Regions from separate parts of the Streptomyces flavalbus genome, predicted to be linked through region 3. Evidence: riboswitches for the same ligand, from Rfam matches in the RefSeq annotation. Region 3 holds a riboswitch; each other region holds the start of a gene.
The links. A riboswitch is a leader RNA that binds a small molecule or an ion and turns the genes downstream of it on or off. The one in region 3 is predicted to bind cyclic di-AMP.
Positions count from the first base shown of each region.

Region 1: linked by a shared signal. The riboswitch ahead of ACFQZ6_RS14730 (transglycosylase family protein) and the one ahead of ACFQZ6_RS17185 (M23 family metallopeptidase) in region 3 are both predicted to bind cyclic di-AMP.
Region 2: linked by a shared signal. The riboswitch ahead of ACFQZ6_RS21045 (transglycosylase SLT domain-containing protein) and the one ahead of ACFQZ6_RS17185 (M23 family metallopeptidase) in region 3 are both predicted to bind cyclic di-AMP.
Region 4: linked by a shared signal. The riboswitch ahead of ACFQZ6_RS21950 (C40 family peptidase) and the one ahead of ACFQZ6_RS17185 (M23 family metallopeptidase) in region 3 are both predicted to bind cyclic di-AMP.

Region 1 is NZ_JBHTEB010000001.1:3,310,425-3,317,484, reverse strand. Features, by position in the region: gene ACFQZ6_RS14750 (SurA N-terminal domain-containing protein) at 1-493, shown strand, start outside; gene ACFQZ6_RS14745 (nucleoside triphosphate pyrophosphohydrolase) at 654-1,637, shown strand; gene ACFQZ6_RS14740 (cytochrome P450 family protein) at 1,698-3,032, shown strand; gene ACFQZ6_RS14735 (transglycosylase family protein) at 3,197-4,213, shown strand; cyclic di-AMP (ydaO/yuaA leader) riboswitch at 4,396-4,578, shown strand; gene ACFQZ6_RS14730 (transglycosylase family protein) at 4,582-5,271, shown strand; gene eno (phosphopyruvate hydratase) at 5,596-6,876, shown strand; gene ACFQZ6_RS14720 (FtsB family cell division protein) at 6,987-7,060, shown strand, end outside.
Region 2 is NZ_JBHTEB010000001.1:4,660,120-4,667,179, reverse strand. Features, by position in the region: gene ACFQZ6_RS21060 (ATP-binding cassette domain-containing protein) at 1-501, opposite strand, end outside; gene ACFQZ6_RS21055 (LolA family protein) at 533-1,816, opposite strand; gene ACFQZ6_RS21050 (polyprenyl synthetase family protein) at 2,211-3,221, opposite strand; cyclic di-AMP (ydaO/yuaA leader) riboswitch at 3,878-4,071, shown strand; gene ACFQZ6_RS21045 (transglycosylase SLT domain-containing protein) at 4,075-4,572, shown strand; gene ACFQZ6_RS21040 (HAD family hydrolase) at 4,612-5,442, opposite strand; gene fahA (fumarylacetoacetase) at 5,706-6,920, shown strand.
Region 3 is NZ_JBHTEB010000001.1:3,833,914-3,840,973, forward strand. Features, by position in the region: gene trmB (tRNA (guanosine(46)-N7)-methyltransferase TrmB) at 1-644, shown strand, start outside; gene ACFQZ6_RS17180 (PrsW family intramembrane metalloprotease) at 685-2,091, shown strand; gene ACFQZ6_RS17185 (M23 family metallopeptidase) at 2,167-3,282, opposite strand; cyclic di-AMP (ydaO/yuaA leader) riboswitch at 3,294-3,451, opposite strand; tRNA gene ACFQZ6_RS17190 (tRNA-Met) at 3,775-3,848, opposite strand; gene ACFQZ6_RS17195 (alginate lyase family protein) at 3,896-4,909, opposite strand; gene ACFQZ6_RS17200 (dihydrofolate reductase family protein) at 5,618-6,748, opposite strand; gene ACFQZ6_RS17205 (MarR family winged helix-turn-helix transcriptional regulator) at 6,809-7,060, shown strand, end outside.
Region 4 is NZ_JBHTEB010000001.1:4,836,204-4,843,263, forward strand. Features, by position in the region: gene ACFQZ6_RS21930 (ATP-binding protein) at 1-1,016, shown strand, start outside; gene ACFQZ6_RS21935 (LuxR C-terminal-related transcriptional regulator) at 1,013-1,759, shown strand; gene ACFQZ6_RS21940 (C40 family peptidase) at 1,802-2,869, opposite strand; gene ACFQZ6_RS21945 (hypothetical protein) at 3,284-3,637, shown strand; gene ACFQZ6_RS21950 (C40 family peptidase) at 3,690-4,886, opposite strand; cyclic di-AMP (ydaO/yuaA leader) riboswitch at 4,894-5,065, opposite strand; gene pcrA (DNA helicase PcrA) at 5,320-7,060, shown strand, end outside.

The DNA of each region.
Region 1 (7,060 bases), 520 kb from region 3:
GGTGCGCTCGGCGCAGCGCGCGGCGATCCGCGACGACGCGCAGTACGCGCAGGCCATCGCGGGCAGCGGCGGTCTGGCCCGGGACACGCTGCACGGCATGGTCCTGGACAAGGTGCTGCACCGCGCCGCGCGGGACGCGGGCATCACCGTCAGCCGCAAGGAGGTCCAGGACATGCGCTCGGGCCTGGAACAGCAGGTCGGCGGCGCGGAGGCGCTGGAGACGGCGTGGCTCCAGCAGTACGGTGTCGCCCCGGAGCGCCTCGACGAGAACCTGCGGCTCCAGTTGGAGGCCCAGAAGCTCGCCGCGAGCCTGGGCACGGACACCAGCCAGCCCGCGTTCTGGAAGACCCTCTCGGAGGCGTCCAGGCAACTGAACGTCGACCTCAACCCGCGCTACGGCTCCTGGGACGTGGAGAAGGTCAGCCGGGTGGACGCGAAGACGCCGTGGGTCCGCGAGGTGACGGCGGCGACGCAGCCGGAGCGGCCCGCGTAGGAGGGGCGGCGGTCGGGCGGGCGTCAGGGGAGGTCGGGAGGCCGAGCCGAAGCGGAGGTCGGGCGGCCGAGTCGAGGCAGATAGAGCGGATAATCCGATGATCGCCTGCGGCTGTGGATAACTGGAGGAGCCGGTCGGCGGGGTGGGTTACGTTCGGATCGTGAACGCAATCAGCCCCGCAGCCGTCACCGAGGCCGCCGACCCCGGCCGTGTCGTCCTGCTCACCACCAGCCACCGGGTCGCACCCGGCCTGCTGTCCTGGCCCGCCTGGCAGGCGCTGCACGCCGCCGACCAGGTGCTGTGCGCGGACGGGGCACACCCGCAGGTGCCCTATCTGCGCGAGGCCGGGATCACCGTCTTGGAGGCGGCGCCCACCGCCGAGGAACTCGTCGACGCCTGCGCCGGAGGCCGCACGGTGGTCGTCGTCGCCACCGGCGAGGGCGAGCCCGCCCTGACGGACGGCCTGGCCCGGCTCGCGGGCTCCGGCCGCGTCCGGATGCCCGACCTGGAACTGCTCCCCGCCTCCTACGACCTGCCCGGCGCCCGCCTCCTCGACCTGGTCCAGGTCATGGACCGCATCCGCGCCGAGTGCCCCTGGTCCTCCCAGCAGACCCACAAGGGCCTGGCCAAGTACGGCATCGAGGAGGCGTACGAGCTGGTCGAGGCCATCGAGGACGGCGACCGCGACGAACTCCGCGAGGAACTGGGCGACGTCCTGCTCCAGGTCGTCTTCCACGCCCGCATAGCCGAGGACGACGCGGAGGCGCCGTTCTCCATCGACGACGTGGCGGCCACCCTCGTCACCAAGCTCATCCACCGCCACCCGCACGTCTTCGGCGACGAGACGGCCACCACGCCGGAGGAGGTCAAGGAGCACTGGCTGCGCACCAAGGCGGTCGAGAAACAGCGCACCTCCATCACCGAGGGCATCCCCCTCCACCAGCCCGCCCTGGCCCTCGCCGCGAAACTCGCCTCCCGCGCCCGCACCGCGTCCCTGGACATCCCCCTCCCCGAGGGCGAGGGCATCGGCTACACCCTCCTCGCCCTGGCCGCCCAGGCCGAACGCGAGGGCATCGACCCAGAATCCACCCTCCGCGCGGCGGCCCGCGCCTACCGGGACGCGATCAGGGAAGCGGAGGGCTGAGGGCTGAGGGAGGGAGGGGAGGGGAGGGGGAAGCCCCCACGGGACGGCTACCGTCAGAGGGTGACCGACCAGAGTGCCCCGCACGACGCCCCCGCTCCCGCCCCCGCCACCCCCGCTCCCGCCCCCGACCTCTTCACCTGGGAGTTCGCCGCCAATCCCTATCCCGCCTACGCCTGGTTGCGGGAGAACGCGCCGGTGCGGTGGACGCGGTTGCCGAGTGGGGTGGGGGCGTGGTTGGTCACGCGGTACGGGGACGCCCGGCAGGCCTTGGCGGATCAGCGGCTCAGTAAGAATCCCGCGCATCACGACGAGCCCGCGCACGCCAAGGGGAAGACGGGCATTCCCGGCGAGCGCAAGGCCGAGTTGATGACGCATCTGCTGAACATCGATCCGCCGGATCACACGCGGCTGCGGCGGCTGGTCAGCAAGGCGTTCACACCGCGCCGGGTGGCGGAGTTCGCGCCGCGGGTGCAGGAGCTGACCGATGACCTCATCGGGCGGTTCGCCGGGCGGGGGAGCGCGGACCTCATCCATGAGTTCGCCTTCCCGCTGCCCATCTACGCCATCTGCGACCTGCTCGGCGTCCCCCGCGAGGACCAGGACGACTTCCGCGACTGGGCGGGCATGATGATCCGGCACCAGGGCGGGCCGCGGGGCGGCGTCGCGCGGTCGGTGAAGATGATGCGGGGCTACCTCTCCGAGCTGATCCACCGCAAGCGGGAGGCGCTGCCCGCCGAGCCCACCCCCGGCGAGGACCTGATCTCCGGGCTCATCCGCGCCTCCGACCACGGTGAGCACCTCACCGAGAACGAGGCGGCGGCGATGGCCTTCATCCTGCTGTTCGCCGGATTCGAGACGACCGTCAACCTCATCGGCAACGGCGCCCTCGCCCTGCTCACCCACCCCGAGCAGCGCGCCCGCCTCCAGCGTTCCCTGGCCGCCGGGGAGCGCGACCTGCTCGCCACCGGCGTCGAGGAACTCCTCCGCTTCGACGGCCCCGTGGAACTCGCCACCTGGCGGTTCGCCACCGGGCCCCTCACCCTCGGCGGGCAGGACATCGCCGCGGGCGACCCGGTCCTCGTCGTCCTCGCCGCCGCCGACCGGGACCCGGAGCGGTTCGCCGATCCGGACACGCTCGACCTGTCCCGGAGTGACAATCAGCACCTCGGCTACGGCCACGGTATTCACTACTGCCTCGGCGCCCCGCTCGCCCGCCTCGAAGGACAGTCCGCGCTCGGCACCCTCCTCACCCGGCTCCCGGACCTCCGACTCGCCGTGGAACCAGCGGAGTTGAGGTGGCGCGGCGGGCTCATCATGCGTGGACTGCGCACCCTGCCCGTGGAGTTCACGCCCCTTCAGCCGGAAGGGGCGGAGCGTTCTCCGGAGCAAAGTTGACACCTCGGCGCAAAGGTGACACGCGCTCAACTCTGTGATCTTCACGTGATCTGCGCGGCATTAACTTGTGACAAGTGATCGTCTGCCGATACGTTCACCCATCAACGCGACGCAGCAGCACCATGCGCCGCGCTGGTCACCGCTGTCTTGCGAAAGGTCCCGACATGCTCTCCGGGAACGGTCGTCACCGTCGCCCCCGCCAGGCTCCGGCCCTCCTCGTCGCCGCCGGAGTCACCGGTTCCGCCATCGCCATCCCGCTGCTCGGCGCATCCGGCGCCAGCGCCGCCGACGGCACCGTGTGGGACCAGGTGGCCGAGTGCGAGAGCGGCGGCTCCTGGAGCGCGGACAACGGCAACGGCTACTACGGCGGCCTCCAGATCTCGCAGGACGACTGGGAGTCGTACGGCGGTCTCGACTACGCGGCCAGTGCCGACCTCGCCAGCCGCTCGCAGCAGATAGCCGTCGCCGAGCGGATACTCGCCGACCAGGGCCCCGGTGCCTGGCCCGCCTGCGGGCTGCTCTCCGGACTGTCGAAGGACGCCGGTTCCGCCAACGTCGACACGGGGCTCGCGGCGGACTCCCCGGCGCCCTCCGCGTCGTCCGGCGACTCCACCGGGTCCTCCGACTCCGCTGACTCCAGGTCAGAGGACACGGACGGCAGCGGTAAGAGTACGGACAAGTCGCCCAAGTCCGACAAGTCCACCGACGCGGACGATTCCGACGCGACCTCCGACTCCGACCCGGACGCCGACACGCCCTCCGGATCGACCTCCGACGCGGACTCCGTCGCCCCCCACAACTCCCCCTCCGCCACCACGAGGAGCGACGACTCCGACAGTTCCCTCCAGGGTGGCGACTCCTCGGACGCCAGCACCGGCGGCGGCCGTCACCGCGGCGACAGCGCCGACGAGGACCCCGCCGAGGGCGCCCGCGCCGCATCCTCCGGCCGCCACGCGTCCCGTGACGCCTCCCGCGACGCCGCCACCGAGTCCTCCACCGCCGCCGACGGCTCCTACACCGTCCAGCCCGGGGACAATCTGACCTATATCGCCGACTCCCTTGACCTCAAGGGCGGATGGTGCGCGCTCTACGAGGCCAACGAGGACGCCGTAGGAGCCGACCCGGACCTCATCCTTCCCGGTCAGACCCTGGAAGTAGGGGTCGAAACGGGCGGAAAGTAGCGGGAGTTAAGGGCGCACTTCGCACGTAATGTCCGGTTCAGTGGAAGTGTGGGATGAGTCTCAGAAGCCCTGATCGTCTTTGAAATTCCGCGGATCGCGTGTCTACGGTCATGACCGCTCGCCAACACGAGCCCCGGCCGCCGCAACGCCGAATCCTGCCAGTGGCCGCCCGGGAACAGTCGTCGCGTCAAGCGCCGCAGGCAGGAGCGGGGGACCCAAGGTAGGCGCCGGAACCGGCGGTTGAGGAAACTCACCGCCGAACCGGCTAGGGGTGAAGCCGCGCCTCTCGTAAAGAGAGGTGTGGCCGGGCAACTCAACCGGCCCGAACCCGACAGCTCACCTCGCAGGCGTCGGTGAGGGGATCATCCATGCTGTTTTCCGGCAAGGGCAAGCACCGCCGTCCGTCCAAGACCGTCCGCGCCATCGCCGTCGTCGGCGTCACCGGGGCCGCGGCCGTCGCCGCCCCGCTGATGGCCGCTGGCAGCGCCTCCGCCGCCACCGCGTCCGAGTGGGACGCCGTCGCCCAGTGCGAGTCCGGCGGCAACTGGTCCATCAACACCGGCAACGGTTACTACGGCGGCCTCCAGTTCTCGGCCTCCACCTGGGCCGCGTACGGCGGCACGCAGTACGCCGCCACCGCCGACCAGGCCAGCAAGGCCCAGCAGATACAGATCGCCGAGAAGGTCCTCGCGGGCCAGGGCAAGGGCGCCTGGCCGGTCTGCGGCACGGGCCTGTCCAGCGCCGCGTACAACGGCGGCGGCGCCACGGACACCGGCTCCGGCGCCGGGGCCACCGACACCACCACCCGCGAGACCGAGCAGCCGAGCACCTCCCGCTCCGCCGAGCGCCCGGCCGCGAAGCAGACCGTCACCCCCCCGACCGGCAAGAAGGTCAAGAAGGGCGACGGCGAGTACAAGGTCGTCAAGGGCGACACGCTCAGCACGATCGCCGCGGAGCACGACGTCAAGGGCGGCTGGGCGAAGCTGTTCAAGCTGAACGACGACATCGTCCAGGACGCCGACCTGATCTACCCGGGCCAGCAACTGAACCTCAAGTAGGCCCGTAGCGGTCCAGTCACGTAGGCCCGTAGCGGTCCCGTGGCCGTACAGACCCCCCGCCCCGGCGCGTGTCCCCCCGTACGCGCCGGGGCGGGGTGTTTCACGCCCGCTTCCGGTAGCCGTCCGGTTCCCTTCCCGTAACCGTCCGGTCCGCTCTTTGTTCCGTTCGGAAACAATTTACTCTCGGTTCTGCTCTACCGGGGGTCGGAGGGCGAGCCGACGGCCCCCGGCCGGTTAGGCTCAGGACGCAGCACCCACCGCGGTACTGACGCAGCACCCACTGCGGTACTGCTGACCCACGTCACATCCATGAAGGAGATGCTCGTGCCGTCCATCGACGTCGTCGTAGCCCGGGAAATCCTGGACTCCCGAGGCAATCCCACGGTCGAGGTCGAGGTCGGCCTCGACGACGGCAGCACCGGTCGTGCCGCCGTCCCGTCCGGCGCCTCGACGGGCGCCTTCGAGGCCATCGAGCTGCGCGACGGTGACCCCAACCGCTACCAGGGCAAGGGCGTCGAGAAGGCCGTCCTCGCCGTGATCGAGCAGATCGGCCCGGAGCTGGTCGGCTACGACGCCACCGAGCAGCGCCTGATCGACCAGGCCATGTTCGACCTGGACGCCACCGACAACAAGGGCTCCCTCGGCGCCAACGCCATCCTCGGCGTCTCCCTCGCCGTCGCCCACGCCGCCTCCGAGGCCAGCGACCTCCCCCTCTTCCGCTACCTGGGCGGCCCCAACGCGCACCTGCTGCCGGTGCCGATGATGAACATCCTGAACGGCGGCTCGCACGCCGACTCCAACGTGGACATCCAGGAGTTCATGATCGCGCCGATCGGCGCGGAGTCGTTCTCCGAGGCGCTGCGCTGGGGCACCGAGGTCTACCACACCCTCAAGAAGGTGCTGAAGGGCAAGGGCCTGGCCACCGGCCTCGGCGACGAGGGCGGCTTCGCCCCGAACCTCGGCTCCAACCGCGCGGCCCTTGACCTCATCCTCGAAGCGATCAAGGAAGCCGGTTACACCCCCGGCGAGCAGATCGCCCTCGCGCTCGACGTGGCCGCGTCCGAGTTCTACAAGGACGGCTCCTACGTCTTCGAGGGCAAGGAGCGCTCCGCCGCCGAGATGACGGACTACTACGCCGAGCTGGTCGAGGCGTACCCGCTGGTCTCCATCGAGGACCCGCTGTTCGAAGACGACTGGGCGGGCTGGCAGACCATCACCGAGCGCCTCGGCGACAAGGTGCAGCTCGTCGGCGACGACCTGTTCGTCACCAACCCCGAGCGCCTCGCCCGCGGCATCGAGGAGGGCGCGGCCAACGCGCTGCTGGTCAAGGTCAACCAGATCGGTTCGCTGACCGAGACCCTGGACGCCGTGGAGCTGGCCCAGCGCAACGGCTTCAAGTGCATGATGTCGCACCGCTCCGGTGAGACCGAGGACGTCACCATCGCGGACCTCGCCGTCGCCACCAACTGCGGCCAGATCAAGACGGGCGCCCCGGCCCGCTCCGAGCGCGTCGCCAAGTACAACCAGCTCCTGCGCATCGAGGAGATCCTCGACGACGCGGCGGTGTACGCGGGCCGCAGCGCGTTCCCGCGCTTCAAGGGCTGAGCCTGGAAGCTGGCAAGGCGTAGCCAGTCGTACGTACGTCCCCGTACCCGGTCCCGTACCGTGTGCGGGGACGTACGCGCGTGTGCGGCGGGACGAGACGGAGGCGGGGCATGGCCGTGAAGGACCGGGACCGGTTCTCCACCACCACCAGACTCAAGCTGCTCGGTGAGCAGACGGCGGCCCG
Region 2 (7,060 bases), 830 kb from region 3:
CCCGGCCGCCGCCGCCAGCCCCACCCGCTCCAGCGCCGCCTCGACGCGGCTCCGCCGGGTGCGCGGGTCGGCGGTCGGGTCCGCGGCGTCGTACCGGGTGAGGTTCTCCCGGCCGGACAGGAAGCCGTACAGCGCGGGGCCCTCGATGAGGGCGCCGACGTGCGGCAGCACGGTGCGCGAGGCGCGGGGCATGGGCTGCCCCAGCACCCGCGCCGCGCCCGACGTCGGGGCGATCAGGCCCATCAACATGCGGATGGTGGTGGTCTTTCCCGAACCGTTGGGACCGAGGAAGCCGAAGACGCTGCCCGCCGGGACGGTCAGGTCGAGACCGTCCACGGCGAGCTGCCCGCCGCGGTAGCGCTTGGTGAGGGCGCGGGTGTGGATGACGGCGCCGTCCTCCAAGGCACTCGTAGCGTCCGTGGCACTCGTAGCGTCCGTGGCACTCGTAGCGTCCAAGGCACTCGTAGCGTCCGTGACACTCGTGGTGGACGGTTCACCCATCGGCTTCTCGGCTCCCTCGGTCGGCCTGCGGCTACTTCCCGGACTCGGCCGCCTTGACCAGCGCGTCCTTCGTCACGGCACCCACGTATACCTTGCCGTCGTCCGTGATCAGGGCGTTGACCAGGCGCGTCTTGAAGACCGTGCCCGAGCCGAAGTCGCCCTTCACCTCGTCGCCGAGGGAGTCGAGGAAGCCACCGATGTCCCCGCCGACCTCGGCGCCGGAGGGTATGCCCTCGCCGCCGGTGTCGAGGACGGCGACGGCGTTCCAGCCCTCACCGATGACGACCGGGCCCTCGGCGTCCTTGCCGTGCTCCTTCAGGGCGTCCTCGTCGAGACCCTTGCCGAAGTCCTTGTCGAAGCCCTTGCCGAAGTCCTTGTCGAGGTCCTTGGAGAAGTCCCGCTCCTCCGCCCCCGGCGCGGCGCCCTCCTCGGTGACCTTCGCGCCCTTGGGCGGGGTGAAGTCGAAGGTCGACGCGGCGGGCCTGGCGTAGCTGATCTTGGTGAAGCCCGCGTCCACGACGGCGGCGCCACCGCTCGCGGGGGTCAGCGTGAACTTCAGCGGCAGGCCGGTCTTCGCGTCCACCGCCACCGTGATGGCGCCGACCGTGGACCCGGACTGCTTGGGCTTGATGAGCAGCTTGTACGTGTCCCGCCCGGCCACCCGCGCGGTCCCGTCGACGGTCACGGAGGTGGTGTCGTCGACCGCCTTCAGGGCCTCCTCGGTGAGGTCCTTGGGCGTGGCGGGGACGTCCTCGGTCCCCTTCTCCGCGTGGGCGCCGTCGGCCGCGGTGCCGTGGTAGACCTCGTTCGAGGCACTGTCGTAGCCCCAGACGTCGTCGCCGTTGTGGATCAGGCTGTACTCGGCGGCGTCCTCAAGGAGGGACAGCTTCTGCCGGTCCGGGCCGTCGGAGGCGACGCGCAGGGTGTGCGTGCCGGACACCAGCTCGGTGAGCTTGGCCGAGGGGTCGGCGCTGGAGCCCTCGCCGTCGCCCCGCCCGGCCATCCCGGAGGCCAGTCCGCTCTCCAGGTCGCCGAGGTCGGGCAGCCCCAGATCGGTGGTGATCTTCACCGTGCCGGAGAGCTGCTGCACGTCCGACTTGGCGATCTTCTCTATGAGTTCCTGTGCGCTGATCTTGGGGAGGTCCGGGCTGCCGGAGTCGGCGAGCGCCGGGACGAGCCCGATGGTCGCCGCGGCCACCCCCGTCACCGCGACCGGGACCACGTACCGCGCGGCCCTGCGCCGCGCCCCGCGCGCGTCGTCCTCCCGCGCGTCCCGCGCCGCGGTCGTGTTGTCGTCGGATGCGTACGGTGCCATGTCTGCCTTACCTCTCGCGTCGGCGGCGGCTGTCCGTCTCGTCACGTCCTGGTCGCGCTGTACCCCGAGCCGCCATTCTCACCCGAATTGGTGAGGAGTGGTGTTTTCCGTGGTGTCCATCTGACCAAATCGGCCCACGGGATACGTCACCCCACGGAGCCAACTCCGCGTACTGCTCGGGTATGACGCGAGACGCCCCCGTGTGCACCCACCCGTAGGGGTCCTGATCAGCTTTCAGACGCACTACGCCGACTGGAGGTACGCCTAGGGGAGCGCGGCAGGGGGACACGACGGACCGCCGCCACCCCCATGAGACGGATACGACACCTGCGAGCACCTCCGCCAGGCGGACGGGACACCCGCGGTCCCCCGCCAGGCGGACAGGACCCCGCGGTCACCCCGCCCGGTGCACCACCGCGTCGCACAGCTCGGTCAGCGCCGCCTTGGCGTCGCACTCCCGCAGCGGCAGCAGAGCCGCCCGCGCCTCCTCCGCGTACCGCACGGTGTCGCGCCGCGCCTGCTCCAGCGCGGGGTGGGCGCGCAGCGCCGTCAGGGCGCGCTGGTGCTGGTCGTCGTCGGTGAGGTCGGAGTCGAGCAGCTTGCACAGGGCGAGGTCCTCCTCCAGCCCCAGCCGGGCGGCGCGCTCCCGCAGCCGCAGCACGGGCAGGGTGGCGATGCCCTCGCGCAGGTCGGTGCCCGGCGTCTTGCCGGACTCGTGGGAGTCGGAGGCGATGTCCAGGACGTCGTCCGCGAGCTGGAAGGCGACGCCGAGCCGCTCGCCGTACTGGGTGAGGACGTCGATGACCGTCTCGTCGGCGCCGGACATCATCGCGCCGAACCGGCAGGCGACCGCGACCAGCGAGCCGGTCTTGCCGGAGAGGACGTCGAGGTAGTGGTCGACCGGGTCACGCCCGTCGGTGGGGCCCGCGGTCTCCAGGATCTGTCCGGTCACGAGCCGCTCGAACGCCTCGGCCTGCACCCGCACCGCCTCCGGACCGAGGTCGGCCAGGATGTGCGAGGCGCGGGCGAAGAGGAAGTCGCCCGTGAGGACCGCGACGGAGTTGCCCCAGCGGGTGTTCGCGCTCGGCACGCCGCGCCGTACCGCCGCCTCGTCCATCACGTCGTCGTGGTACAGCGTCGCCAGGTGGGTCAGCTCCACGACCACCGCGGAAGGCACGATTCCGGGCGCGTAGGGGTCGCCGAACTGAGCCGCGAGCATCACCAGCAGTGGCCGGAAACGCTTCCCGCCCGCCCGCACGAGGTGCTGGGCGGCGCCGGTGATGAAGGGGACCTCACTCTTGGTTGCCTCAAGCAACCCTTCCTCGACGGCCGCCAGCCCAGCCTGGACATCGGCCTCCAGGGCCTGGTCCCGCACGCTCAGCCCGAATGGCCCGACGACGGTCACGAGGGGTCTCCTGTCTGCTGGTGTCCACCGGCGATTACGCGGTTTGTCGATACGTCGCTGCCTTCACTCAAGTCAGCGTATCCGGTCATGTTTCGATCACCGAGGGCGCCCACCGTTGCGGCACGGGCGGTATCGGATCGCGGTCGGTATGTTTTTGATCATTCGATACGAGTGGATATGGGGGCTAAGTGAGTGAATGCAACGGGATGCACCTGAACGTGGCGCGCTGCGCCCCCTTGATCGCCATGATGGCATGAACACGCTTTCCCCCTCGGACACCTCCCCGGGTGGCCAATACGACAACGACGCACCCCTCGGGAGGGGTTCCACATTCACCGGGACATCACCCCCTCCGCGGGGACGAGTTGGCGGTAATGCCCGTTTTGCGACTCTTGTTGACACCCGTGACTTGCCTCACCCCGACCCCGTGGACAGACCCGCGACCCACCACCGCCAACCCCACCCGAACCCCCGCCCCTCCCCCGGCAGTTGAATCTGTGCGACCGCAAAGGATCAAGTGCCCCGAAATCACCTGATCAAGGTCGAACCCACACCGAACCATGTGATGAGCGATTCCCACACTTGTTTCCGACATGTGCTCTCGCATACGTTCCCGGCCTGTCGGGCGGACGCCGAATCCTGCCACCGCCCCGGCAACCCACTGACTGACTCATCCATGGCAGGAGCGGGGGACCCAGGTAAGTCGCCGGGCCGCGACGCGTACGACGTCACACGACGCCGTACGTCGCCACGGCACGGCTCGGGGTGAAGCCGTACCCGCGCAGGGCACGGCCGGGCAGCTCCCGCCCGAACCCGACAGCTCACCTCGCAGGCGCCGGAGAGGACGTTCACCATGCCCGCAGACGGCCAGCCCCGCCGTGCCCGCACCACCCGCCTCGCCCGCACGATCGCCCTCGCCAGCACCGGCGCGGCCGTGCTCGCGCTGCCGCTGATCGGCGCGACCAGCGCCTCCGCGCACACCACGACGGCCGCCACCACCGCGACCACGACCGCCTCGGCCGTTGCATACCCGGACAACCTGGACGGGTGGATCCGCGAGTCGCTCGCCGTCATGGCCCAGCACGGCATCCCCGGCAGCTACGACGCCATCTACCGCAACGTGATGCGCGAGTCGTCCGGCAACCCGGCCGCCATCAACCTCTGGGACTCCAACGCCGCCGCGGGCACCCCCTCCAAGGGCCTGCTCCAGGTCATCGACCCGACCTTCGCCGCGTACCACGTGCCCGGCACCGCGTACAACCCGTACGACCCGGTCGCGAACATCACCGCCGCCTGCAACTACGCCGCCGCGCGGTACGGCTCGATCGACAACGTCTTCGGGGCGTACTGAGCACCCGGCCGCGGCCACGGCATCGCGGCCCGGCCCGCGTCAGCCCTGTGAGCAGAGGCGTTCGAGGACGACGGCGACGCCGTCGTCCTCGTTCGACAGGGTGACCTCGTCCGCGACCGCCTTGAGTTCCGCGTGGGCGTTGGCCATGGCGACGCCGTGGCCCGCCCAGTCGAACATCGGGATGTCGTTGGGCATGTCCCCGAAGGCGATCGTGTCCCGCGGGCGCAGCCCGAGGTGCCCGGCGGCCAGCGCCAGACCGGTCGCCTTGGTGACACCGCACGGCTGGAGTTCCACCGTCCCCGGCCCCGACATGGTGACCGTCGCCAGCGAGCCCACCACGGCGCGGGCCACCGACGCCAACTCGTCGTCCGACAGGGTGGCGTGGCGCAGCAGCACCTTGCTGATGGGCGCGCACCACAGGTCGTCGCGCCGGTCGACCCGCACCGCGGGCAGGGTGGGGTGCGGCATCTCGTAGCCCGGTTCGATGAGCGTGAGCCCCTCGACACCGTCCTGGTCGACCGCCGCGTGGACCTGGCCCACCTCCGCCTCGATCTTGCCGAGCGCGGTCTCGGCCAGCTCCCGGTCCAGGGTGACGGACCACAGCAGACGGTCCGCGCCCGCGTCGTACAACTGCGCGCCCTGCCCGCACACCGCGAGCCCCGTGCTGCCGAGGAACTCCAGCAGCGGGCGCACCCTGGGCGCTGGTCGTCCCGTCACCACCAGATGCTGGGCACCCGCCGCGGCCACCCGCGCGAGCGCGCTGAGCGACCGGTCGGAGAAGGTGTCGTCGCCGCGGAGCAGCGTGCCGTCCAGGTCGGTGGCGATGAGGGAGTACGTCGTGCGCTCGGCATATGCGATGGGTGCGGCCATGATCAGAGAATACGGACATCGCGCTCCCTTCGTTCACACCAGTTCCGGCCTCAACTTCCTTGCCCCGCTCCGTGATTAGGGGCCCCCGCCGGACCCGGCCCCCGAAGCCACCGGACCGGAACCGCATCTTCCAATCACCACCTATCGAACATTCCGATCTCTTCGGGCATATCAGACACTGCCCAAGACGGCCGCCTCAGCCGTAACGTGTGGCCCGACCACCTGAATGTGTGGCGCGCCCGCAGAAAGAGAGGCAGTACCCCATGCCCCCCTTCGATCTCCCCGAGGGCGATCCCTTCGGACCGCACAACCTTCCGTACGGCGTGTTCTCACTCCCCGGCAGCGCGGACCGCAGGATCGGCGTCCGTCTCGGCGACCACGTCCTCGACGCCGGTGCGGCGGCCCTGACCCTGGGCTCCCCCTACGCCACCCTGCTCGGCCGCCCGACCCTGAACCCGCTGCTGGCCGCGGGCCGCACCGCCTGGTCGGACGTGCGCCGCGCGCTGACGGCGTGGGTGACCGTGCCCTCCCACCGGGAGGCCCTGGAACCGCTGTTCCACCCGCTGCCCTCGGTGACCCTGCACCTCCCCTTCGAGGTCGCGGACTACGTCGACTTCTACGCCTCCGAGAACCACGCCCGGAACGTCGGCCAGATCTTCCGCCCGGACGCCGCGGACTCCCTGACCCCCAACTGGAAGCACCTGCCGATCGGTTACCACGGCCGCTCCGGCACGGTCGTCGTCTCCGGCACGGACGTCGTGCGCCCGAGCGGCCAGCGCAAGGCCCCCACCGACCCCGCGCCGGTCTTCGGGCCCTCCGTCCGGCTGGACATCGAGGCCGAGGTCGGCTTCGTCGTCGGCACGCCGTCCCCGATGGGCAGCCCCGTCGCGCTGGGCGACTTCCGCGAGCACGTGTTCGGTCTGTGCCTCCTCAACGACTGGTCCGCACGCGATCTCCAGGCCTGGGAGTACGTCCCCCTCGGCCCGTTCCTCGGCAAGTCCTTCGCCACCTCCGTCTCCGCGTGGATCACCCCGCTGGACGCCCTGGACGAGGCCCGGGTCACCCCGCCGGAGCGCACCCACCCGCTGCTGCCCTACCTGGACGACGCCCAGGAGGAGCCCGGCGGCTACGACCTGCGTATCTCCGTCGCCGTCAACGGCCACGTCATCTCCGAACCCCCCTTCTCCACCATGTACTGGACGGCCGCCCAGCAGCTCGCCCACATGACCGTCAACGGCGCCTCCCTGCGCACCGGCGACCTCTACGGCTCCGGCACGGTCAGCGGCCCGGCCGAGCGCGAACGCGGCTCCCTGCTGGAACTGACCTGGAACGGCCGCGACACCCTCGAACTCCCCGACGGCAAGCGCACGTTCCTGGAGGACGGGGACGTCGTCACCATGACCGCGTGGGCGCCCGGCCCGGACGGTGCCCGGGTCGGCCTGGGCGAGGTGACCGGCCGGATCGTCGCGGCCGACTGAGCCACCGCCCGGCCACAACCGGACTCCGCCGGAGCGCTGACTCCGACCGCCCGCCGCCGTCATACTGGCGGCGGGCGGACGTGTCGTACGGCCACGGCCGGAGCACGCGCACGCCCCGAGCCGCGCCACCCGCACCACCG
Region 3 (7,060 bases):
AGCGCCTGTGGCCCAAGTGGGGCCTCGACATCGACGGCCACGCGGTCATCGACCTCCAGGCACTCTTCGGCACCCCCAACCCCGTAGCCCTGGAGATCGGCTTCGGCATGGGCGAGGCCACCGCGCAGATGGCCGCCGCCGACCCCGACACCAACATCCTCGCCGTCGACGTCCACACCCCCGGCCAGGGCAACCTCCTCAACCTCGCCGACCGCAACAACCTCACGAACATCCGCGTAGGCAACGGCGACGCCATCATCCTGCTCCGCGAGATGCTCGCCCCCGACTCCCTCGACGCCCTCCGCGTCTACTTCCCCGACCCCTGGCCCAAGAAGCGGCACCACAAGCGGCGCCTGATCCAACCGGACTTCCTCACCCTCGCCGCCACCCGCCTCAAGCCCGGCGCGCTCGTGCACTGCGCCACCGACTGGGAGCCGTACGCCGAGCAGATGCTCGACGTCCTCACCGCCCACCCCGCCTTCGAGAACACCCAGCCCGACGGCGGCTACGCCCCCCGGCCCGCCCACCGCCCGCTCACCCGTTTCGAGGGCCAGGGACTGGACAAGGGACATGTCGTGAACGACCTGCTCTTCCGCCGCGTACAGCGCCTACAGCACACTGACCTGCCTCACCCCGGCGCCTGACCACCACGGACGGCGCCACTCCCCCGTTAGGGTCGATGCCGTGGCCACCAGTCCCCCGTACCCCACCCACGGAACGTACGGAACACATGGAACGTACGGAGCACACGGAACGTACGGACCGTACCCGGCGTACGCAGCACAGCCCCCCACCCCCACCCCCCGCGCCCGCTGGTGGCACCGCACCTGGGTCCGCTACGGCGCCCTCGTCACGCTCCTCGCCCTCTCCGGCCTCGTCATCCTCGCCCTCGTCCGCAGGGAGACCGGCACCGACGGCTTCCTGGTGGGCCTCGGCCTCGCCGTCCTCCCCGTCCCCCTCCTCGTCGCCGCCTTCCGCTGGCTCGACCGCGTCGCCCCCGGCCCCTGGCGCAACCTCGTCTTCGCGTTCGCCTGGGGCGCCTGCGCCGCCGCGCTGATAGCGATCGTCGCCAACAGCTTCGCCACCCGCTGGATAGCCACGACCACCGCCGACCCGGCCAGCGCGGACACCCTCGGCGCGACGGTGATAGCCCCGGTCGTCGAGGAGTCGGCCAAGGCCGCCGCCGTGCTCCTGGTCTTCCTCTTCCGCAGGAGGGACTTCACCGGCATCGTCGACGGCGTCGTCATAGCCGGTGTCACCGCCACCGGCTTCGCCTTCACCGAGAACATCCTCTACCTCGGCACCGCCTTCGGCACCGACCAGCTCACCGGCGGCAGCGGCATCGCGTCGGTCACCGCGGCGACGTTCTTCGTGCGCATCATCATGTCCCCGTTCGCGCACCCCCTGTTCACCGTCCTGACCGGCATCGGCTTCGGCATCGCCGCGCTCAGCGCCGACCGCCAGCACGTGCGCCGGGTCCTGCTCCCGCTGGCGGGCCTGCTGCTCGCGATGGGCACGCACGCCCTGTGGAACGGCTCGGCGTCCTTCGGCCCGTACGGCTTCTTCGCGGTGTACGGCATGTTCATGGTCCCGGTCTTCGGCCTGCTGGTCTGGCTGGCCGTCTACACCCGCCAACGCGAACTGCGCACCGTACGCGAGGAACTGCCCGCCTACGCCGCCGCGGGCTGGCTCACCCCGGCCGAGCCGTACGCGCTCGGCTCGCTGCGGGCCCGCCGCCTGGCCCGCGAGTACGCCGGTCACCACCTGGGCAAACCGGCGGCGCGCACGGTGGCGCAGTACGAGGCGTACGCGACGTCCCTCGCGTTCCTACGGCACCGGGGCCGCCGCGGCCGGGCCGGGGCGGACTTCGCCGTACGGGAACGGGAACTGCTGCACGAACTGTGGGCCCGCAGGGACGTAGCCCGCCCGGCCCTGGACCACGCGGCACGCATGACGGCGCCGGTGCGGCCGGTGTACGGGTACGACGGGTACGGGTACGGATACGGGTGGCGGCCGGTGCCGATGCAGGCGCCCTACGCGGCCTACCCAGTGCTTCCAGCTCAGCCGGTCCACAATCCCTACCAACACTGAACCGGCAGCCCTGACGTCGGGGGGTTGCCGTCAGGACCGCCGGGGATCAGGGAAGGAGTGAGGAGGCGCGACGCCTCAGGGCGTGAGCCCCTTGCTCTGCAGCCAGGCCAGCGGGTCGACCCCGCCGCCCCCGGCCGGGTGGATCTCCAGGTGCAGGTGCGGCCCGGTGACGTTGCCCGTCGCGCCCACGCGCCCGATCACGTCACCCGTGGTCACCTTCTGGCCGACGCTGACGCTGATCGACGACTGGTGGGCGTACCAGATCTCGGTGCCGTCATCGAGGGTGAGGACGGTCTTGTAGCCGTACGAGCCGTCCCACCCGGCCTGTGTGATCGTGCCGCTGTGGACCGCCTTGATGAGCGTGCCGGTGGGCGCGGCGAAGTCCAGGCCGGTGTGGTAGCCGGAGGACCACATCGCACCGGCCTGACCGTAGGTCGAGGTGATCGTGTACGAGGAGGTCGGCAGCGTGTACTGCCGGGCCAGCTCGGCGAGCCGCTCGGCCTCGGCCTTCTTGCGGGCCTCTTCCTCCGCGGCGGCCTTCTCGGCGGCGGCCTTGGCCGCGGCCTCCTCCTCCGCCTTCTCGGCGGCTGCGGCGGCGGCCTTCGCGGCGGCGGCCTCGGCGGCCTGCTGCGCCTTGGTGTCGACCTGGTCCTGCTGCTGCTCGGCCTGCGCCATGATCCGGGCGCGCAGCGCCTCACCGGCGTCGGTGGTGCCCTGGGCGGTGTCCGTGGTGGTGACGCCGACGCTGCTGAGCGGGGTGGCGGCCTCTTCGGTGGGCTCGGCGGCGGTGTCCTCGGAGTCGTCGTCCGAGAAGGGGGAGCCGACGGAGGGCAGGTCGGGTATGGAGATGGAGACCGGCGGCTTGCCCGTCTGCGCGGTGGCCATGCCGCCCGCGCCGACGGCGGCTATGACGCCGACGCCGAGGACGGTGGAGCTGCGGGCCAGTCCGCCGCCGCGCTGCTTGCTGACGCGGTGCCGACCTCGTACGGGGCGGATGGAGTCCGCGGTGGGGTTCCACTCCTCCCAGGGGCCCTCGTCGGTGCGCTCGCCGCCGTAGACGACGGTGTCGACGTGGACAGCGGGGTCGACGTGGACAGCGGGGTCGCCGTAGACAGCGGGGTCGCCGTAGACGGCGGTGTCGACGGAACCGGGATCGGAGCCGAAGTCAGGGCCAGGCCGGTTGGACGCCACGTAGGCGTACTCCTTCCTTCCTTCTTCGCCTACCGGGTTAGCTGACGGGTTCGGAGCAGGAAGGTCTCCTACGCGCGTAAACCAGTCGTACTTCTACGGTGGTTGACGCGCGATTCACCCCAGGGTGGTGGTTCCCCGGTTCCCTCGCGGGATTCGGCGCGTGCGCACGGAGCCGTCTCTTGTGACGGCTGGGACGACCGCGCTGCGTTATCGGACGTTAATAGAACCGGGGGCTGAATTCCAAGCCGTTCCGCTTGATCATTACCTAACGGTGGGGGACGTACGGGGCGATGAGCGGTGAAAACCGGGCGAGTTGGCTGCGGGTTGGCCGGGGGTTGGGGATCTGACCGTGTGTCAGTTGTTATGCGGAGGGCGTTCGGGTGGTCACGTCTTGTGACGGAGGGGTGGGTGGGGTGGGCGGCGGTGGCGTGCCGTACGGCAAAACACTCAGGGCCGGAATCCATGAACTGGATTCCGGCCCTGAGCCTTCAGTAGCGGGGACAGGATTTGAACCTGCGACCTCTGGGTTATGAGCCCAGCGAGCTACCGAGCTGCTCCACCCCGCGTCGGTGAAACCAGTGTACGCCATGGGCGGGGGGCTCAGCACACGCGTTTATCCGGGGTTGTCCGCGTGGGTGAGCGTCTCCCAGGAGACGAAGCGGCCGTCGGTACCCGCGGGGCGGGTACGGCGGGCTAGTTCGCGGGCGTCGGCGGTGCCGTGGGAGTCGTCGAGACGGTGGTCGAGGCGGTGGTCGAGGTGGTTGAGGACGACCTCCAGGTGCGGGCCCAGGTTCCGGTTCACCTTGCCGCCGCAGAGCCAGGCGGGGGTGGGGGCGGTGCGGCGGAGCTGGGCGCGGGCGTGGAGGCTGACGGTGGCGGTCAGGCGGTCCTTGATCTCGTCGTAGAGGTCGACGCCCTGGTGCCAGGCGGTCTCGGCGATGTGGGCGGTGGCGGCGAGGGAGTAGCCGACGTGGCGGAAGTCACGGCAGGTCTCCTGGGTGAGGCCGTCCTTGTACGTCTTCTGCCGGAACCAGTACGCGTCGATCTCGGCGGGGGTGTTGATGGTGCCGCCCTTCGGGGGGCGGGGGCGGGGGCCGTCCTTGGCCAGGTAGAAGTAGGCGGGGACGCGTTCGCGGGCGCGGGCGAGGGCGTCGTCGAAGGTCTGGTGGTCGTCGAGGAAGACGGCGATGGCGAGGGCGGCGTTGGTCATGGCCAGGTCCCAGTTGCCGTTGAAGTCGGGGACGCGGGCGGTGACTTCGGGGAGGTGGGCGGTGCGGAGCATGTCCTCGAAGCGGCGTACGCGGTCCTGGGGCCAGCCGGAGTCGGGGGTGTACCGGATGATCTCCGCGGCGCGGGCCCAGGTGGCGCCGGACCAGGCGGCCTGGAGGGCGGCGTTGCCGCCGGTGTGCCGTTTCAGCTTGGCGGACCAGGCGTCCATGATGGCGGTGGCCTTGGTGGCGTGCTGCTGCTTGCCGGTGACGGTGAAGAGGAGGGCCTGGGTGTAGGCGGCGATGGCGTCGCGGCGCTCGGCTCGGCAGGCGGGGCCTGGTCTGCCGTTGGTGGGGCAGGCGACGGTGGCGGCGGGCTTGGGGGTGTGGCGGTACGAGCCGTACTCGCTGTCCCGCATGTCGAGGTACGCCTTCAGCCAGGGCTGTTTGCCCGCGGTGACGTTCTTGCGGATGGCCTTGAGCTGTGACTCGCTGAGGAGGATGCCGGGGTGGGTGAAGTCGGCGTCGGGGGAGGGCGCGGGCCATGCTGCGGGCCTCGGAGTCCAGACTGCCGCAGCCGCCGAGCAGCCCGGCGAGACAGCTCACGACCACTCCGAGCGCAACGCTCCGCCCGATCGACCTCACGCCCCACCACCTCCGCACTCTCCGCAGACCACTCCCTGGCAGCGTGACCCGCTCCGCGCTGACGTGCAGGCCGGATTGCTCCAGATGCACGCCTGCGGCGGCCTGTGGCTGGTCCGGTGGGTGGCGGGCGTAGCGCTGTCTGCCGGGGGTGGGTCGGGGCCGCGCCGGGGGGTGTCCGTCCTCGGAACCGCGCGGGCTGTACATCGTGGGGTGGACGGGGTCTTGCGCGCGAACCACTGCGGGCGGACACCCCCCGACACGTCCCCTTCCGTAGTACGGCGACTGCGACTCGTCGTCGGCTCCGCCGTAACTGCGGGCAGTCGTGCCGTCGTAGCTGCGGGCAGTCGTGCCGCTGGGGCGGCACGGGTGGGCGCAGCGGCACCCCGTCAGCGCCGGGCGCGCGACCCACCCAGCGGTACGGGCATCCGCGGCACCCCCGTTCAGCTCCGGGCCGCACACACACCCGCTCCCGCAAGACCCCGTCACCCCACCAAATGCCGATTGGGCCGCACCGCCATCCCCTCCAGCTCAGGCAGCACCACCACATCCGCCCCCTCCCCCACCAGCACCCCACACCCATCCGCCCCGGCGACGAAGGTGTCCGGCTCCCGCCACGCCGTCACCACCCTGCGCACCCCCGCGTCGAGGATCAGCCGCGCACAGGCCCGAGGCCGCGAGGCCCGCCGGGCGCAGGGCTCCAGGCTGCTGTACACCGTCGCACCGGCCAGCCGCGCGTCCCCCACGTCGACCTTCGCCAGCGCCGCCTCCTCCGCGTGGACGACGGGATCGCCGCCCTCCCGCGAGTGGCCGCGGGCCAGCTCGGTCCCGTCCGCCGCGACGACCACCGCGCCCACGCTGAAGGCGGTGTCCGACGGTGGGCACAGCGCCGCCAGTTCGCAGGCGAGCCGCAGCCAGTGGCGGTCGGCGGCGTGGGGAAGCGGACCGGCGCCGGGGGCGGTGGGCTCGTACCGCATGAGGACCGTGTCGCCGAGTGGCCGGGTCTCGCACAGGCGCAGTCGGCCCGCCTGGTAGGCCCCCGGCCCGAAGAGCCGCGGCGCCGTCGGTTCGCCGACGAAGAGCGGGGCGACGGCGAGCTGGAGTTCGTCGGCGAGGCCCTGCTGGAGGAGCTGGGTGTGGACGGTCCCGCCGCCCTCGACCATGAGGCGCCGCACCCCGCGCACGTCGTGCAGGTGCGTCAGCAGCGCCCGCCAGTCGATGTCGGGGCCCAGGGGGACGACCGTCGTGTCGGCGGGCAGGCGCGGCACCCGCGCGGCGCCTTTGTCGGTCGTGTAGAGGACCTTGTCGCCGCCCGTGTGCCAGAAGCGCGCGTCCGGGTCGAGGTCGCCCGAGGCGCTGACGGTGACCTTGAGGGGGTACTCCGGCTGGCCCGCGGCCCGGCGGGCGGCGCGGCGCTCCGCGGAGTTGACCAGCAGCCGCGGGTTGTCGGCGCGGATCGTCCCGGCGCCGACGAGGATGGCGTCGACGGAGGCCCGTACCTCGTCGACCCGGTCGAAGTCGGCCGGGGAGGAGAGGAGGAGGCGGTCGGGGCCGGTGTCGTCGAGGTAGCCGTCGAGGGAGACGGCGGCGGACAGCAGGACGTGGGGGACGGGCATCGGCGTGCTCCACCTCTCCGGTGGTGTGATTCAAGTTTTAAGCAAAACTACACTGGGCGTATGACGACTCGCTGGCTCACCCCGCAGGAGCAGCGCGCCTGGCGCGCGTTCATGGCCGCGACCCACCTCCTGGAGGACACGATCGACCGCCAGCTCCAGCAGGACGCCGGGATGCCGCACCTCTACTACTCCATCCTGGTCCATCTCTCGGAGGCGCCGGAGCGGCGGCTGCGGATGACCGATCTGGCGGAGCGGGTGAAGATCACCCGCAGTCGGCTGACGTACGCGGTGGCGCGGCTGGAGCGGGACGGG
Region 4 (7,060 bases), 1.0 Mb from region 3:
ACGGCCGCCGCAGACTCGTCACCCGCAAACCGGACAAGGGCCAGTTGGTCGCCCTGCTCCTCATGGTCGTCGTGGCCATGATCTTCGTGGGCAACGTGAATCTCGGCAGCGGGGCGCAGGCGTACCTCTGGCCCACCGTCCTGGTCGGCGCGGGCGTCGCCCTGGTCTGGCGGCAGGCGGACAACGCCCGCCGGGCCCGCTGGGTCGAGGTCGGCCGCCGCAGGCGCACGCTGAACCTGCTGCGCACGGTCGCCGGTGTCCTCCTGGTCACCGCGGGCGTCACCGGCATCTTCGTCCTGAAGGGCTCCGCCGCGCACCTCGGCTCCGTCCTCCAGGCCGCCCTCGCCGTCCTCGTCGGGATCACCCTGCTCGCCGGTCCCTATCTGGTCCGCATGACGCAGGACCTCTCCGAGGAGCGGCTGATGCGCATCCGCGCCCAGGAGCGCGCCGAGGTCGCCGCCCACGTCCACGACTCGGTGCTGCACACCCTCACGTTGATACAGCGCAACGCCGACAACCCCGGCGAGGTGCGCCGCCTCGCCCGCGCCCAGGAGCGCGACCTGCGCACCTGGCTGTACAGACCCGAGGGCACCGGCAAGGAGGAGGCCGACGAGCCGACCACCCTCGCCGAGGCCGTGCGGCGCAACGCGGCCGAGGTTGAGGACAAGCACGGCGTCCCGCTGGAGGTCGTCGTCGTGGGCGACTGCCCCCTCGACGAGAAGACCGCCGCCCAGATGCAGGCCGCGCGCGAAGCGATGGTGAACGCCGCCAAGTACGGTGGCGAGGGCGGCGCCGTCCAGGTCTACGCCGAAGTCGAGGGCAAGACGGTCTTCGTGTCCGTCCGCGACCGCGGCCCCGGCTTCGACCTCGACTCGATACCCGCCGACCGTATGGGCGTTAGAGAATCGATCATCGGCCGCATGGAGCGCAACGGCGGCACAGCGCGGCTGCGCGCGGTGCCGGACGGCGGCACGGAGGTCGAGCTGGAGATGGAGAGGGCGGAGAAGACGTCATGAGCGACCCTTCCGAGACGAACGGCACGGCGGGAGCGGCACAGGCGGCCGAGTCCACGCCACCCGCGGGCGGCGGTGCGCCCGGACGCCGGGTGCGGGTGGTCCTCGTCGACGACCACCGCATGTTCCGCACCGGCGTCCAGGCCGAGATCGGCCAGACCGAGCAGACTGGCGTCGAGGTGGTCGGTGAGGCCGCCGACGTCGACCAGGCGGTCACGGTGATCACGGCGACCCGGCCCGAGGTCGTCCTCCTCGACGTGCACCTCCCGGGTGGCGGCGGGGTGGAAGTGCTGCGCCGGTGCGCCGCGTTGATGGCGGACACCGAGCGGCCCGTCCGCTTCCTCGCGCTGTCCGTCTCGGACGCCGCGGAGGACGTGATCGGGGTGATCCGGGGCGGCGCCCGCGGCTATGTCACCAAGACGATCACCGGCACCGACCTGGTCGACTCCGTCTTCCGGGTCCAGGAGGGCGACGCGGTCTTCTCGCCGCGGCTCGCCGGGTTCGTCCTCGACGCCTTCGCCTCCACCGACGCCCCGCCGGTCGACGAGGACCTCGACCGGCTCACCCAGCGCGAGCGCGAGGTGCTGCGGCTCATCGCCCGCGGCTACGCCTACAAGGAGATCGCCAAGCAGCTCTACATCTCCGTGAAGACGGTCGAGTCCCATGTCTCGGCGGTACTGCGGAAGCTCCAGCTCTCCAACCGGCACGAGCTGACCCGATGGGCCACGGCACGCCGCCTGGTGTGAGACCCGCCTCGCGCCCCACCGACGCCCACGCACGCCCAGCGCTCACACCACCCGTGTCGCCCCCGCGAACGGCATCTCGCTGATCGGGGCCAGGCGTACCGGGGAGGAGGGGTTCGGGGCGTGGATCATCTGGCCGTCGCCGACGTAGAGGCCGACGTGGCTGATGCCGGAGTAGAAGAAGACCAGGTCGCCGGGGAGCAGCTCGGAGCGGGAGACGCGGCGTCCGGCGCCGATCTGGGCGTAGGTGGTGCGGGGCAGGGAGACCCCGGCGGCACGGTAGGCGGCCTGGGTGAGGCCGGAGCAGTCGAAGGCGTCGGGGCCGGTGGCGCCCCAGACGTAGGGGCTGCCGAGGGCCTGGTATGCGTAGGAGACGGCCGTCGCGGCGCGGGAGTTGGCGGCGGCGGTGGTGGTGGTGTTCGGGGAGGGGAGGCTGGCGCGGGGGCCGGTCGAGGCGCGGGAGGCGCGGTCGGGGGCGGTGCGGGAGGTGACGCGGGCGCGTTGGTCGGCCGACAGCCGGTCCAGGAGCCGCTCGGCGGCGTCCAGTTTGCCGGTGATGGTCCGCCGGTGGCGCTTCAGCTCCGTCTGGCGTGACCTCAGGGAGGCCAGTTCGACGCGGGCGGCGCCGCGCAGCCGCTCGATCTCCCGCAGGTGCCTGTGGACGCGGGTGACGGTGGCCGCCCGCTGGTGACCGGCGCGCTCGGTGAACGCGGCGCCGTCGAGGTAGTCGTCGGGGTCGGCGGAGAGGGCGAGCTGGAGCGCGGGGTCGAGCCCGCCGCCCCGGTACTGTGCCGCGGCGGCCGAACCGAGCGCCTCGCGCGCCGAGTTGAGCCGGTCCGTCCTGCGGGCCGCCTCGTCGCGCAGTTCCGCCAGCCGGTCCGCGGCGGCGTCGGCCTTCTCCCTGGCGCCGTTGTACCGGTCGGTGGCGGCCTCCGCCTCCTGGTACAGCTTGGCGACCTTGGCCCTGACCTGCGCCGGGGTGAGGTCCGGGGCGGCCTGCCCGGTGCCGTCGAAGGCGGTGGCGGTGGCCGCGCCCGCGAGGGCGAGGGTGGCGGCGGTCCGGACCGTGGTGCCGCCTGCCGGACGGTGTGGGGGCTTGCGGTGCGCTGCCACCTGGGCTGCACATCCTTTCCTACGGGCCGCGAGGAGCGGGGGGACGCGTCCGGCGGCGGCCCGCACAGGGGGAGTGGGCCGCCGCCGGACCTTCTCGGCGGGGGTGACCGCCCCGCCCCTGGCCTGGGCGGGTTGGGAGCCGGTCACCTGGGGGAGGACGCTAATCCCGGGTGTGTCCGCACGGTGACTCGTTGTCCGGAAGTGACTCCAGCGGACCGCGGGGCGACCGGAGATGACCGGGGTTCCCGAGGCGGGCCGTCGACTTCACGCGGTGCGCTGACCGATGTGGGGAACCGGGCGCCGACACGGCGGCACGGCTGCTATGGGCGCATATATGCGACGGGCGCCGGGGGAGGCCCGTAGGGGGTGGGCCGGTGTCGGGGGGCGGCCGGTGCGTTATTAGGCTCCGGCTCCATGGACGTACTCATCCACCTCTTCGTCGGTCTGCACGTCATCGGCATCGCCGCGCTGCTCGGCGGCTTCCTCACCCAGATGAAGGCGATGGGCCAGGGCACCGCCCGCTTCGTCCCCGCGATGCTGCACGGGGCCCTGACGATGCTGGTCACCGGCGTGGTCCTGGTCGGCCTGAACCAGGCCGACGACCGGACCCTCGACAACATCAAGATCGGCGTGAAGCTGGCCCTGCTGATCGTGATCCTCGGGCTCGTCTATGTGAAGCGGGACGACGAGAGGGTGGACAAGGGCGTGTTCGGCCTGGTGGGCCTGCTGACCACGGCGAACATCTTCATCGCGGTGCTGTGGACCTGACGGACCCGGCGGACCCGGCGGACCCGACGGACCAGGCGGACCCGGCGGAGACCTAGGCGGGCCGCACCACGCTGTGGATCGAGGACTCGCCGTCGTAGTAGATCGACTCCTCGCGGACGTAGGCGCCCGGCTTCGGGGCGTGGATCATCATGCCGTTGCCGATGTAGATGCCGACGTGGGTGACATCGTCGTAGAAGAAGACCAGGTCACCGGGCTGGGCGCTGGACAGGGAGACCGTGGTGCCCGCGTTGACCTGGTCGTAGGTGGTGCGCGGCAGGGAGATCCCGGCGGCGTTCCAGGCGGCCTGGGTCAGTCCGGAGCAGTCGTAGGAGTCGGGGCCGGTGGCGCCCCAGACGTACGGCTTGCCGATCTGGGCGCGGGCGAAGGCGAGCGCCTTCTCGGCCTTGGTGGCGTACGAGGAGTCGACGGAGGTGTCCGTCGAGGTGCCGGTGGAGGTGTCGGCGGAGCCCGTGGAGCCTGAGGTGCCGCTCTCCTGCTCCTGCTCCTGCGCCGCCGCGGCCTCCTCCTCCTGGCGCTGCTGCTCCTCGGCCTGCTGGCGGGCCAGCTCGGCCGCCTTGCGCGCGGCCTCCTCCTGCTTCTTCTTCTCGATCGCCGCGAGCCGCGCCTTCTCCTCGGCGGTCAGCTCCGACAGCAGGTCGCGCGCGTCGGCGAGCTTCTTCTGCACGGTGGACTTGGCCGTCCGGAGGTCGCTCTGCGACTCGGTGAGCGTCTGGAGGCTCTCGGTGGCCTCCTGGCGCTTCTTCATCGTCGCCGTCTGCTCGGCGAAGTAGTCGTCGACCGCCGACTTCTGGGTGCTGGTGAGCCGCCCCATGAGCTGGGTCTGGTCGAAGTAGTCCTGCGGTGAGTCCGCGAGCAGGAAGGTGGCGGTGTCCGGGGCGGCGGCGCCGGTGCGGTACTGGGCGGCGGCGTAGGAGCCGAGTTCCTCGCGCGCGTCGTTGAGCTTCTGGGTGCGCTGGGCGACGTCGTCGAGGAGGGTGTCGACCTGCTTGCGCTGCTTCGCGGTCTTCTCCTTGGCCGCGTTGTACTTCTCGGTCGCGGACTCGGCCTGGCGGTAGAGGTCGTCGACCTTCTTCTCGACCTCCTCCAGGCTCGGGCGGTCGTCCGAGGGGGCCGCGTTGGCCGTCTGGGAGAGCAGGGCCACGGAGGTGAGGGCGGCGGTGGCCAGGGCGGGGGTGCGGATACCGGCCACGCGGCTGCCCGCGGCACGTGACTTGCGGTGCGACGCCAAGGAGGCGACTCCTTCCATGTACCGCCTACCGAGTTAGCTGTCGGGTTCGGGCGGGTGGTTCGGAAGGGTTGCCCTACGGCCACTCCCTCAGGAGGAGTGAGCCGATTCACCCCGGGATCGGTGGGTCCCCGGCTCCGGCCACTGCCACGCGGGCACGCCGGACTCGGCGGAGGCCGCGCGGCCCGGCGACGTTCGCCGGAGGGGGTCGTACGGCCCGCTCGGCACCGTAGCCAACTCGTGTGGCGGCTGTGAAGGTTGGTGGGTGATATGCCCGATACATTTTCGTGACCTTATCCGGAACGTCGCTCACCGTGTCCGGGTGGCAGTGATCCGTGACAGTCATCCCGGGCGGCAGGGGTGCGGGGCGGTGCGGGCGCCGGGTCGGTGGGATCCGGCTCCGGTTGTCAGTGCGGCGCCCTAGACTCGGAGAGCGATGAGCAGCCTCTTTGACGACAGCTTCCTGGCGGACCTCCAGGCCCAGCGCGGCCCCGCGGACGAACCCCCGCCGCCGCCCGAGGACGATCACGTACCGGAGCCGATTCCGGACGATCTGTTCGGCGGGAAGTTCGACGCGCCCCCGGACCGGGACGCCTACTACCGCGACGGCGCCCCGCGCCCCGCGGTGGACACCGCCACCCTGCTGGCGGGGCTGAACGAGAACCAGCGCGCCGCCGTCGTGCACGCGGGCTCCCCGCTGCTCATCGTGGCCGGTGCCGGGTCCGGCAAGACCCGGGTGCTCACCCACCGCATCGCCCACCTGCTGGCCGAGCGGGGCGTCCACCCCGGGCAGATCCTCGCGATCACCTTCACCAACAAGGCCGCGGGCGAGATGAAGGAACGCGTCGAGCAGCTCGTCGGCCCGCGCGCGAACGCGATGTGGGTGATGACGTTCCACAGCGCGTGCGTGCGCATCCTGCGCCGCGAGAGCAAGCGGCTCGGCTTCACCTCGTCCTTCTCGATCTACGACGCCGCCGACTCCAAGCGCCTGATGGCCCTGGTCTGCCGCGACCTGGACCTCGACCCGAAGCGGTTCCCGCCCAAGTCCTTCAGCGCCAAGATCAGCAACCTGAAGAACGAGCTGATCGACGAGGAGGACTTCGCCGCCCAGGCCGCCGACGGCTTCGAGAAGACCCTCGCCCAGGCGTACGCGCTGTACCAGTCGCGGCTGCGCGAGGCGAACGCCCTCGACTTCGACGACCTGATCATGACGACGGTCAACCTGCTGCGCGCCTTCCCGGACGTCGCGGAGCACTACCGCCGCCGTTTCCGGCACGTCCTGGTCGACGAGTACCAGGACACCAACCACGCGCAGTACGCCCTCGTCCGCGAACTCGTCGGCCCGTCCGGCGAGGGAGAGGACCCGGCCGAGCTGTGCGTCGTCGGTGACGCCGACCAGTCGATCTACGCCTTCCGCGGCGCGACCATCCGCAACATCCTCCAGTTCGAGGAGGACTACCCCGACGCGACGACGATCCTCCTGGAGCAGAACTACCGCTCCACCCAGACGATCCTCACCGCCGCCAACGCCGTCATCGAGCGCAACGAGTCCCGCCGCCCGAAGAACCTGTGGACCAACGCGGGCGCGGGCGCGCGCATCACCGGCTACGTGGCCGACACCGAGCACGACGAGGCCCAGTTCGTCGCCGACGAGATAGACCGCCTCACCGACGCGGGCGAGGCCAAGGCCGGGGACGTCGCCGTCTTCTACCGGACGAACGCCCAGTCCCGTGTCTTCGAAGAGGTCTTCATCCGCGTCGGCCTGCCCTACAAGGTCGTCGGCGGGGTCCGCTTCTACGAGCGCAAGGAGGTCCGGGACGTCCTCGCCTACCTGCGGGTGCTCGCCAACCCGGAGGACTCCGTCCCGCTGCGCCGCATCCTCAACGTGCCCAAGCGCGGCATCGGTGACCGCGCCGAGGCCATGATCGACGCGCTCTCCCAGCGCGAGAAGATCAGCTTCCCGCAGGCACTGCGCCGCGTCGACGAGGCGTACGGCATGGCCGCGCGGTCCACCAACGCCGTCAAGCGGTTCAACACGCTGATGGAGGACCTCCGTACGATCGTCGAGTCCGGCGCGGGCCCCGCGACCATCCTGGAGGCGGTTCTCGAACGCACCGGCTACCTGGCCGAGCTGCAGGCGTCGACCGACCCGCAGGACGAGACCCGGATCGAGAACC